DNA from 4 places in the Bradyrhizobium sp. STM 3561 genome. Region 2 is predicted to be linked to each of the others. Evidence: predicted binding sites of a transcription regulator. Region 2 holds the regulator's gene; each other region holds the start of a gene.

Region 1 (2,202 bases), 2.7 Mb from region 2:
GCGGCGCGCCTCGTCGCTGTCGAGATCGTAGAGCCCGGCGCCGGCATGGGTGTCGATGACGCGGAACGCCGCGGGCTTGTCCTGCAAGTAAGTGAGGATGCGCGCCAGCACGATGTGCTTGATGACATCGGCGAAGCTGCCGGCGTGGAAGGCGTGGCGGTAGTTCATGAAACAGCACTACGCTACGTGATCGCTTCAGCAAAGAGGCACGATCACATGTCCCGGACGCGGTGCAGCGCGTAACGCTGCGCCGCTGAGCCGGGACCCAGCTCTTTCTCGTATTGGGCCTCAGATCAGCAGCGCACTACGCCGCGGTTCGCGGCGTAGTGCGCTGAATCCCGGCCACAAGAGCGGGGCTACCCGCCCCTGATCGGCGGCATCGTCACCTGGTCGCGGCGGCAGGCGCGGCGCTCGATCTCGTCGCAGGCGCGGAATTGCAGGTCCTTGCTGAGGCAGATGCGGACCTCGGAGAGCCGGGTCCGGTTGCAGGTGACCGAGATGGCGGCATTGCTGAGACCGGGATTGGCCTTGATGAAGGCTTCCTCGACCTCCGCCGGCGCCACGGTCTTGGCCTGCGACAGATCGAGATATTCGGGCGGAATCTTGATCGCGGCGCGCGCCTTGCGGATCGTCTCGAAATAGCTGCGGCCTTCGAGCCCGGAGCAGGTGCCGTGTTTGTCCCATTCGTTGAAGATCAGGCCCGGCGCCGGCATCAGGTCGAGCATCGAGGAGACGATGCTGCGATTCAGCCGCGGCGCCGGCCGCTGGCAGTATTCCGGAAAGCCGTTCTCATATTGCGGCCACAGCCCATGCACCACGAAAGCGTAGGGCCGTCCGCCGCATTGCATCTGTGACCGGCCGCCGCGTTCTGCCGCTTCCTCGCAGAACGATGGCGACCATGACAGCGAAAGCACATAGAAGTCGAATTCGCCGGGCGCGTTCTGCCGCTTGTCCTGGGCCTTCGCACCGCCGGCGAGAGTTGCCAACCCGGCAGCAAGGGTCAGCGAGATCATCAGACGGGACAACGAACGCAATCTGGAATGAAACATGGCGACGCCCTCAACTAGACTGTGCACGCAGCCTAGCAGGCGGTTGGAACATTTCAAGAACAAAATTTGGAGCCGCTCTCGTGCGCCGGCCGATCAGCCCGAATCAGGCGCTCTTCGGATCAGGGTTTGGCGGCGCGGCAGGCCGGGTTGTAGGCCCAATTGCGATCGAGCCCGACCACGCACCACTCGACGCCGTTGCCGTAGCCGGCAAAGCCGCCGTCCTCGATGAGCGAGAAATGCACCCTGCGCACCTTGCCGTCGTTGAGCATGGCGTCAGCGGTGCAATAGCGGCGCGGAATGTTATCGGACTGCCAGGGGCGGAACGCGACCTCGCGAACGGCCGAGAAGCCGGTGATCTTCAAGGAGGAATTCCAGAACGAGCTTTCTTTCTCCCAGAACTGGGTGGCGATCGTCGGCAGCGCCTTGTCGCAATCGGCAACGGCGCCGTCGTAGCGCGGGCCGCTCAGCCAGAAATTCAGCTCAAGTCCGTTGGCGGCCTTGGCTTCGCCGAGCGACAGTGCCCCGAACATGAGGCCGAGCACGGCGGCGAAGCGGAGCGATTTCGAGGAGGGGGCGCGCATGATCAATCCAGACAGCTGAGGTCTTGCGAAGGTCGGACGGTGCCGCGAAGGCCGGGGGAGGTCAAGTGCAGCGCGGCAACACTTCGCCAGGAGTTGACCAAGACGTCGCGGCCAACTGGCCTTCGGTTCTTTTCACTTCCATCCCGGCACCGTAAACTGCCGCTAACAAATTGGAGTGACAGGAATGCGAATCATTGCGGCCGCGGGCCTTCTTGCCTTGGGGTTGATGGCGAGCCAGTCGGCGCGCGCCGATATCCTTCCGGTGCCTCCGTTCAAGGGCAACGACACCGGCGGCATCATCGCCTATTCGATGGCGACCCAGGTCGACGCGCGGCAGGTCGCGGTCGATCACTGCGCACGCTACGGCAAGGTCGCGAAATTCCTCGGCGTGCAGGCCTATGAGGGCGGTTACATCTCGTTCTCCTGCCGCTGGGTGCCCTATGGCGCCGCCGATCGGCCGATCCGCACGCTCTACTGAGGCGTTGTCGAAACGCCGCAATCTGTTGGCCGGGAGCTTCCCACATGACGCGCAAACTCGCTTTGCTCGGCTCGACGCTTTGCCTCGCGTTGTC
Region 2 (2,202 bases):
GATGCCGGGCACCGCGCCCGGTCGCGGCCAGATCGTCTATTCCAATGGCTATGCCCTGCACGCGCTCGCCCGCAGCGAGGGCGCCGAGACCATCGATCTCGGCGTTGCCGCCGACACGCTGGAGGCCACTTCCGCCGGCATCCGCCGCGCTCGCGAGAGCGGCGCCGACATCCTGATCACGACCGGTGGCGCATCGGTCGGTGATCACGATCTGGTTCAGCAGGCGCTGAAGGGCGAAGGCATCTCGATGGCGTTCTGGAAGATCGCGATTCGGCCCGGCAAGCCGATGATGCACGGACGGCTCGGCGCCATGCGCGTGATCGGCCTGCCCGGCAATCCCGTGTCATCATACGTGTGCGCCTTCCTGTTCATGGTGCCGCTGATTCGCGCCCTGTCAGGCCGTTCGGTGATTCATCATCGCCGCGAATGCGCCGTGCTGGGCCGCGATCTCGGGGCCAATGACCAGCGCGAGGATTATCTGCGTGCGCGACTGGAACTGCGCGGCGACGGCACGCTCGTCGCCCTTCCCGTCCGCCATCAGGACTCCTCTCTGCTTGCGAATCTCGCTGCGGCACAGGTACTTCTCGTACGCGCGCCGTTCGCGCCGAAGGCCGAGGCCGGCACGCCTTGCGAGGTGCTGCGGCTCCCCGTCTGAGCTGCACGGAACACGCATTCCGCGAGATTTGCCCCGTTCACCGTAAATTAAGCAGTTGCGGAACACATATCGAACATATAGTGTCCGTTCATGATTTGTTTCGAGGATGTAGCGGCTTATCGCTGAATTCATCGTCTCGGAATCGAACGACATCAACCGGGGGACTTTGGTCGAGATGTTGACGCGCAAACAATACGAGCTTCTGCGGTTCATCAGCGAACGTCTGAAGGAAAGCGGCGTGCCGCCGTCTTTCGACGAGATGAAGGATGCGCTCGACCTGCGCTCGAAGTCAGGCATTCATCGCCTGATCACTGCGCTCGAGGAGCGCGGCTTCATCCGCCGCCTGCCCAACCGCGCCCGCGCCATCGAGGTGATCAAGCTGCCCGAACTCCAGGCCGCTGCCGGCAATCGCCGCGGCTTCACGCCGAGCGTCATCGAGGGCAATCTCGGCAAGGTGCGCGCGAGCTCCAGCCCGCCTGTTGACGAGGGCGAGCGTCCCGTCGCGGTGCCCGTGATGGGCCGCATCGCGGCCGGCACGCCGATCGAGGCGTTGCAGACCCGCAGCCACACCATCAGCGTACCGCCCGACATGCTCGGCGCGGGCGAGCACTACGCTCTCGAAGTGCGCGGCGATTCGATGGTCGAGGCCGGCATCCTCGATGGCGACATGGCGCTGATCCAGCGCAACGAGAGCGCCGATACCGGCGACATCGTGGTGGCGCTGATCGATGACGAGGAGGCCACGCTCAAGCGCTTCCGCCGCCGCGGCGCCTCGATCGCACTCGAGCCAGCCAATGCCGCCTACGAGGTCCGCATTCTTCCGCCAAACCGCGTGAAGATTCAGGGCAAGCTGATCGGGCTCTACCGGAAGTACTGAGCGGTCTGCGGTCGTTGGACACCTCTTGGAGCGGATCATTTTCCGCTCTGGCTGGATGGTCTTTCCGGTTCTGCTCAGACTATCCGGTCCTTTTTCCGGTGCGAGATCCTCGGCACGCCGCACGAAGCAACATCGCTTCGCGGCCACAGCTTCGAGGAGACGCCACCCGCCAGATGTTTCATGGACAATCATTGCAGCGCTGATCGCAGCATCAGCGTCGCAGGCCATTGCCACACAGTCGCACCGCCATGTGCGCAAGCAATCGAGCCAGTACGAATTCGCGACGCGCGGAATGTGATGCGCAGCTCTCCGCAATCGAGCCGGCAATAAGCGAGCCGGTCAGCACCCGCGGGGCGCTGACATTGGCGCCGTTCGAATGCACAGGCGTCGGCTTTGTTCCTATCGAATCCGGGAAAGATAATGTGATCGCGGCTCGCGAAGCCCAGCCGCAGATTTGCCCACAACCGAGCAGAACGTTGTATGCTTCACCCTGATAGAGGCCTGCGCCTCCAAGAGAGGTGCGGCTTGCTATCTTCGCATGAGGAGCACCCGATGTGTGACTATAGCCTGCATGCCGTCGCGACGCGCCCTGCCGAAGTCGGCGAGACGATCGTCACGACAACCTTCCGCGGCACCTCGACACGCGGCTTCGCCTCTGAAGCCGATCTCT
Region 3 (2,202 bases), 1.0 Mb from region 2:
ACTTTCAAAAAATTGGAAAACAACCCCATGCACAGTAGGGTGCTGGGAAATTTCCTTGATCTGCCAATAGCTTGCTGGTAGTATTTAGATACCTTAAGTGTCCGCGCGCCCGTCTTTTCGACCATGCAGCCCGACGCGCGAGGCCGGATCGAGATCTGGCGATCCCCCTTGGACCGGCCGCCTGCCGCCCCACCGCGGGGCGGGGCGCTCCGGAGGCCGGTCCTGGCGGAGCCTAGTGGATCTTGATCTCGTTCAGGGGAAGATGGAGCTCGGCGGCGCGCTCTTCACGGTCCTTCTTGCGGAATTCGTTTTCCTTGCGCTCGAACTTCACCATCTCCTCGCGCGCTGCCTCCAGCAGCGGATTGCGCCTGATCGCATCATTGTGCGTGTTGTCGTCGGTCATGGTTACGATCCCCAGAGTTGCGGTCCCATCCCCCAGAAGCCGGAGACCGCGAAAAGGTTCGGTGCCGTAGGATTACGGAAAGATGACGACACGCCGGCCGCGCGTTCTTGATGCGGGTCACGGATCGAGCGCCGTCGGTGGCATTGAGGGGGGGCCCAATCGGGTACTGTCCTAATTAGGGCACCCGCGAGGGCAGACTAGGACACCCCCACAGCAACAACGTCGCCCGCTTGCAATACGGCGGGCGACGTTGGTCCAGCCCCGGGAGGGAATCGCAAAATCCCGGATACTGTCACTCTGGCTGATAGCTCCGGAATAGTCTGTTCGATATCCGACACCCGCAGAGGCGGATTAGGAAAGTCCGTTATGCGCCAGTCTCTCTGGACTCGTTGTGAGAGGTTAGCCCATCCGTCAGATTTGCAAGACGTTCAATATTCTCGTCTGTTTTGCAGGCAGCATCAGAGTTTCCGAGTCAAGATCGCAAAAGAACATATTGCGAACCTGGAACAAATGGGGTACATTGTTTTTATCGCCGGCCCGCCTCTCAATCGTTTGTCCCCCTAGCGAATCCTCGCCATAAGGAGCACGACCCAATGTCCGCAACTGCCCTGCGTATCGTCGAAGGATCTTCCATGGACAAGAGTAAAGCTCTGGCCGCCGCGCTCTCTCAGATCGAGCGCCAGTTCGGTAAGGGCTCGGTGATGAAGCTCGGCAAGAACGACCGGTCCATGGACATCGAGGCGGTGTCCTCCGGCTCGCTCGGGCTCGATATCGCGCTCGGTATCGGCGGCCTGCCCAAGGGGCGCATCGTCGAGATCTACGGGCCGGAATCTTCCGGCAAGACCACGCTGGCGCTGCATACGGTGGCGGAAGCTCAGAAGAAGGGCGGCATCTGCGCCTTCATCGACGCCGAGCACGCGCTCGATCCGGTCTATGCCCGCAAGCTGGGCGTCAACATCGACGAGCTCCTGATCTCGCAGCCCGACACCGGTGAGCAGGCGCTGGAGATCTGCGACACCTTAGTGCGCTCCGGCGCAGTCGACGTGATGGTGGTCGATTCGGTCGCGGCGCTGGTGCCGAAGGCCGAGCTCGAGGGCGAGATGGGCGATGCGCTGCCGGGCCTGCAGGCCCGCCTGATGAGCCAGGCGCTGCGCAAGCTGACGGCCTCCATCAACAAGTCCAACACCATGGTGATCTTCATCAACCAGATCCGCATGAAGATCGGCGTGATGTATGGCTCGCCGGAAACCACGACCGGCGGCAATGCGCTGAAATTCTACGCCTCCGTCCGTCTCGACATCCGCCGCATCGGCGCGATCAAGGAGCGCGACGAGGTGGTCGGCAACACCACCCGCGTCAAGGTGGTCAAGAACAAGCTGGCGCCGCCGTTCAAGCAGGTCGAGTTCGACATCATGTACGGCGAGGGCGTCTCCAAGATGGGCGAGATCCTCGATCTCGGCGTCAAGGCCGGCATCGTGGAGAAGTCCGGCGCCTGGTTCTCCTATGACAGCCAGCGCCTCGGCCAGGGCCGCGAGAACGCCAAGGCGTTTTTGAAGGGCAACCCCGACATCACCGCCAAGATCGAGACCGCGATCCGCCAGAACTCCGGCCTGATCGCCGAGCAGATTCTCGCCGGTACGCCGGAGCGTGACGCCGATGGCGAGGAGCCGGCGGAGGAGTAGGACCTAACGCGAAAGTTTTTCGCGAGGAGCGGGCGCTGAGGACGTTGAGTTGCCGACGTCTTCGGTGCCCGTTTCGTTTTGCAGTTCTAGTCCCCGATACATTCTCAGGTTGCATCG
Region 4 (2,202 bases), 4.2 Mb from region 2:
ATCACAGCCGCCGCGGCGTACTGGATGCCCCGCCTTCGCGGGGCATGACAGTGTGCCCTAATCTCACTCCCCCGCCTGGAGCTTCCGCGGAAACAGTTCCGGCGCAGCCGTCGCGACCAGCCGCGGGCCCTCCGCCGCCGCATCGCTCTTGCTGAAATCGAGCTCCTCGATTCTCCCCGCGCGCTTTTCGATCTTGTCGGCGGAGATCAGCACCTGGCGGACGTCCTCGTTCACATCGGCAAAATGTTTTTGCAGCTTCAGCACGCGGTCGCGCAGGCGGCCCAGGTCGTCGCCGAGCTTGATTACCTCGGTGCGGATCTGGTCGGCGGCGTCGCGCATGCGCGCATCCTTCATGATCTGCTGCATCACCTGGATCGCGAGCATCAAGAGCGAGGGCGACACCAGCACGATTCGGGCGCGATAGGCCTTCTGGATCACGTCGTCGAAGCCGTCATGGATCTCGGCATAGACCGATTCCGACGGCACGAACATCAGCGCCATCTCCTGGGTCTCGCCGGTGACGAGATATTTTTCGGCGATATCGCTGACATGCTTCATCACGTCGGCGCGCAACCGTTGCGTAGCAACGCGCCGCTCTTCGTCGGTGCGGGCGTCGTGCAGCGCCGTCATCGCCTCCAGCGGAAACTTCGCGTCGATGCAGAGCGGGCGCTGGTCGGGCAGGAACACGACGCAGTCCGGGCGCTTGCCGGTCGAGAGCGTGAACTGGAACTCGTAGGAGCCCTTGGGGAGACCGTCCTGGACGATCGCCTCCATCCGCGCCTGGCCGAAGGCGCCGCGCGACTGCTTGTTGGCGAGCACGTCGCGCAGGGTGGTCACCTGGGTGGTGAGGTCGGTGAGGTTCTTATGCGCGCTGTCGATGATGCCGAGCCGCTCATGCAGCGCGCGCAGGCTCTCCATGGTGTTGCGGGTCGAATGTTCCATGGATTGGCCGACGCGGTGGGTGACCGAATCCAGCCGCTCGTTGACCGCGCGCGCCATCTCGGCCTGCCGGCCGGCCAGCGCCTGGGTCATGGCGTCGACCCGGCCCGAGGCTTCGCTCTGGGCGCGCAGCACCTCGCTGAGGCGCTCCTCGAGCTCGTCGGCCCGGATCGCGTGCGCCATCGCGAGTTCCGCGCCGCGCCGCCCCGAGCGCGCGATCACCACCGCAATCACAACCAGCAGGATGAGGACCAGGGCGCCGAAGCCGATCAGCGCATCGACGGTGCGCACCGGCCAGTCGCCGAGCATGACAATGATCTCGTTCATGCCAGCCCTTCTAGCCGATTCGCGGTCGGGCACGAACGAAGAGGGAACGTCGGCGGTTAACAACTCCCTACCTTTTATGGTCAACGAAACCTGAAGCTTTTGGTCAGCGGAGGGTTAACGGGGTTCCTGGCCGCATTGACCGCACCCGGCGCGCAGCTTAAATCGCCGCCATGGCCCTACGAGAAATCATCATCCTGCCCGACAAGCAGCTGCGCCTGGTCTCCAAGCCGATCGAGAAGGTCACGGCCGAGATCCGCAAGCTTGCCGACGACATGTTCGAGACCATGTACGACGCGCCCGGCATTGGCCTCGCTGCGATCCAGGTCGCGCAGCCTTTGCGTCTGATCACCATGGACCTCGCCAAGCGCGACGAGAGCGGCGAGACCAAGCACGAGCCGCGCGTCTTCATCAATCCCGAGATCCTCGCTTCCTCCGCGGAACTCTCCACTTACGAGGAGGGCTGCCTGTCGATCCCCGAATATTACGAGGAGGTCGAGCGCCCCGCGAAGGTGCGCGTGCGCTTCACCGATCTCGACGGCAAGGTGCATGAGGAGGACGCCGAAGGCCTCTACGCAACCTGCATCCAGCACGAGATCGACCATCTCAACGGCGTGCTGTTCGTCGACTATCTGTCGAAGCTGAAGCGCGACCGCGTCATGAAGAAGTTCGAGAAAGCCGCCAAACGCGCGGCGGAATAGGCCTCTCTCACGTCGTCATGGCCGGGCTTGACCCTGCCATCCACGCCTTGCTTGCTTTGTCGCCGAGACCGTGGATGCCCGGGACAAGCCCGGACATGACGGAGAACCAGAGCTCTCACCGAACGCAGCCACATGCCCCTCCGCCTCATCTTCATGGGCACGCCCGACTTCTCCGTGCCGACGCTGCTCGAACTCGTCGCGCATGGCCATGAGATCGCGGCGGTCTACACCCGCGCGC

The links. The regulator LexA, encoded in region 2, represses DNA repair genes until DNA is damaged. The targets are predictions, from matches to a motif close to TGTTCNNNNTGTGTTCNG.
Region 1: a site for LexA is predicted at 1,094-1,111, ahead of P6U28_RS27490 (ribonuclease T2 family protein). Genes of this name have one in related genera too.
Region 3: a site for LexA is predicted at 888-905, ahead of recA (recombinase RecA). Genes of this name have one in related genera too.
Region 4: a site for LexA is predicted at 1,298-1,315, ahead of P6U28_RS34575 (DNA recombination protein RmuC). Genes of this name have one in related genera too.

Annotation. Positions count from the first base shown of each region.
Region 1 is NZ_CP120695.1:5,796,542-5,798,743, reverse strand. It holds gene P6U28_RS27495 (23S rRNA (adenine(2030)-N(6))-methyltransferase RlmJ) at 1-168, opposite strand, end outside; gene P6U28_RS27490 (ribonuclease T2 family protein) at 357-1,049, opposite strand; gene P6U28_RS27485 (hypothetical protein) at 1,169-1,630, opposite strand; gene P6U28_RS27480 (hypothetical protein) at 1,815-2,108, shown strand; gene P6U28_RS27475 (DUF3617 family protein) at 2,153-2,202, shown strand, end outside.
Region 2 is NZ_CP120695.1:3,110,101-3,112,302, forward strand. It holds gene glp (gephyrin-like molybdotransferase Glp) at 1-655, shown strand, start outside; gene lexA (transcriptional repressor LexA) at 831-1,532, shown strand; gene P6U28_RS14595 (hypothetical protein) at 2,085-2,202, shown strand, end outside.
Region 3 is NZ_CP120695.1:4,116,939-4,119,140, reverse strand. It holds gene P6U28_RS19685 (hypothetical protein) at 233-403, opposite strand; gene recA (recombinase RecA) at 997-2,085, shown strand.
Region 4 is NZ_CP120695.1:7,305,988-7,308,189, forward strand. It holds gene P6U28_RS34575 (DNA recombination protein RmuC) at 64-1,266, opposite strand; gene def (peptide deformylase) at 1,437-1,964, shown strand; gene fmt (methionyl-tRNA formyltransferase) at 2,097-2,202, shown strand, end outside.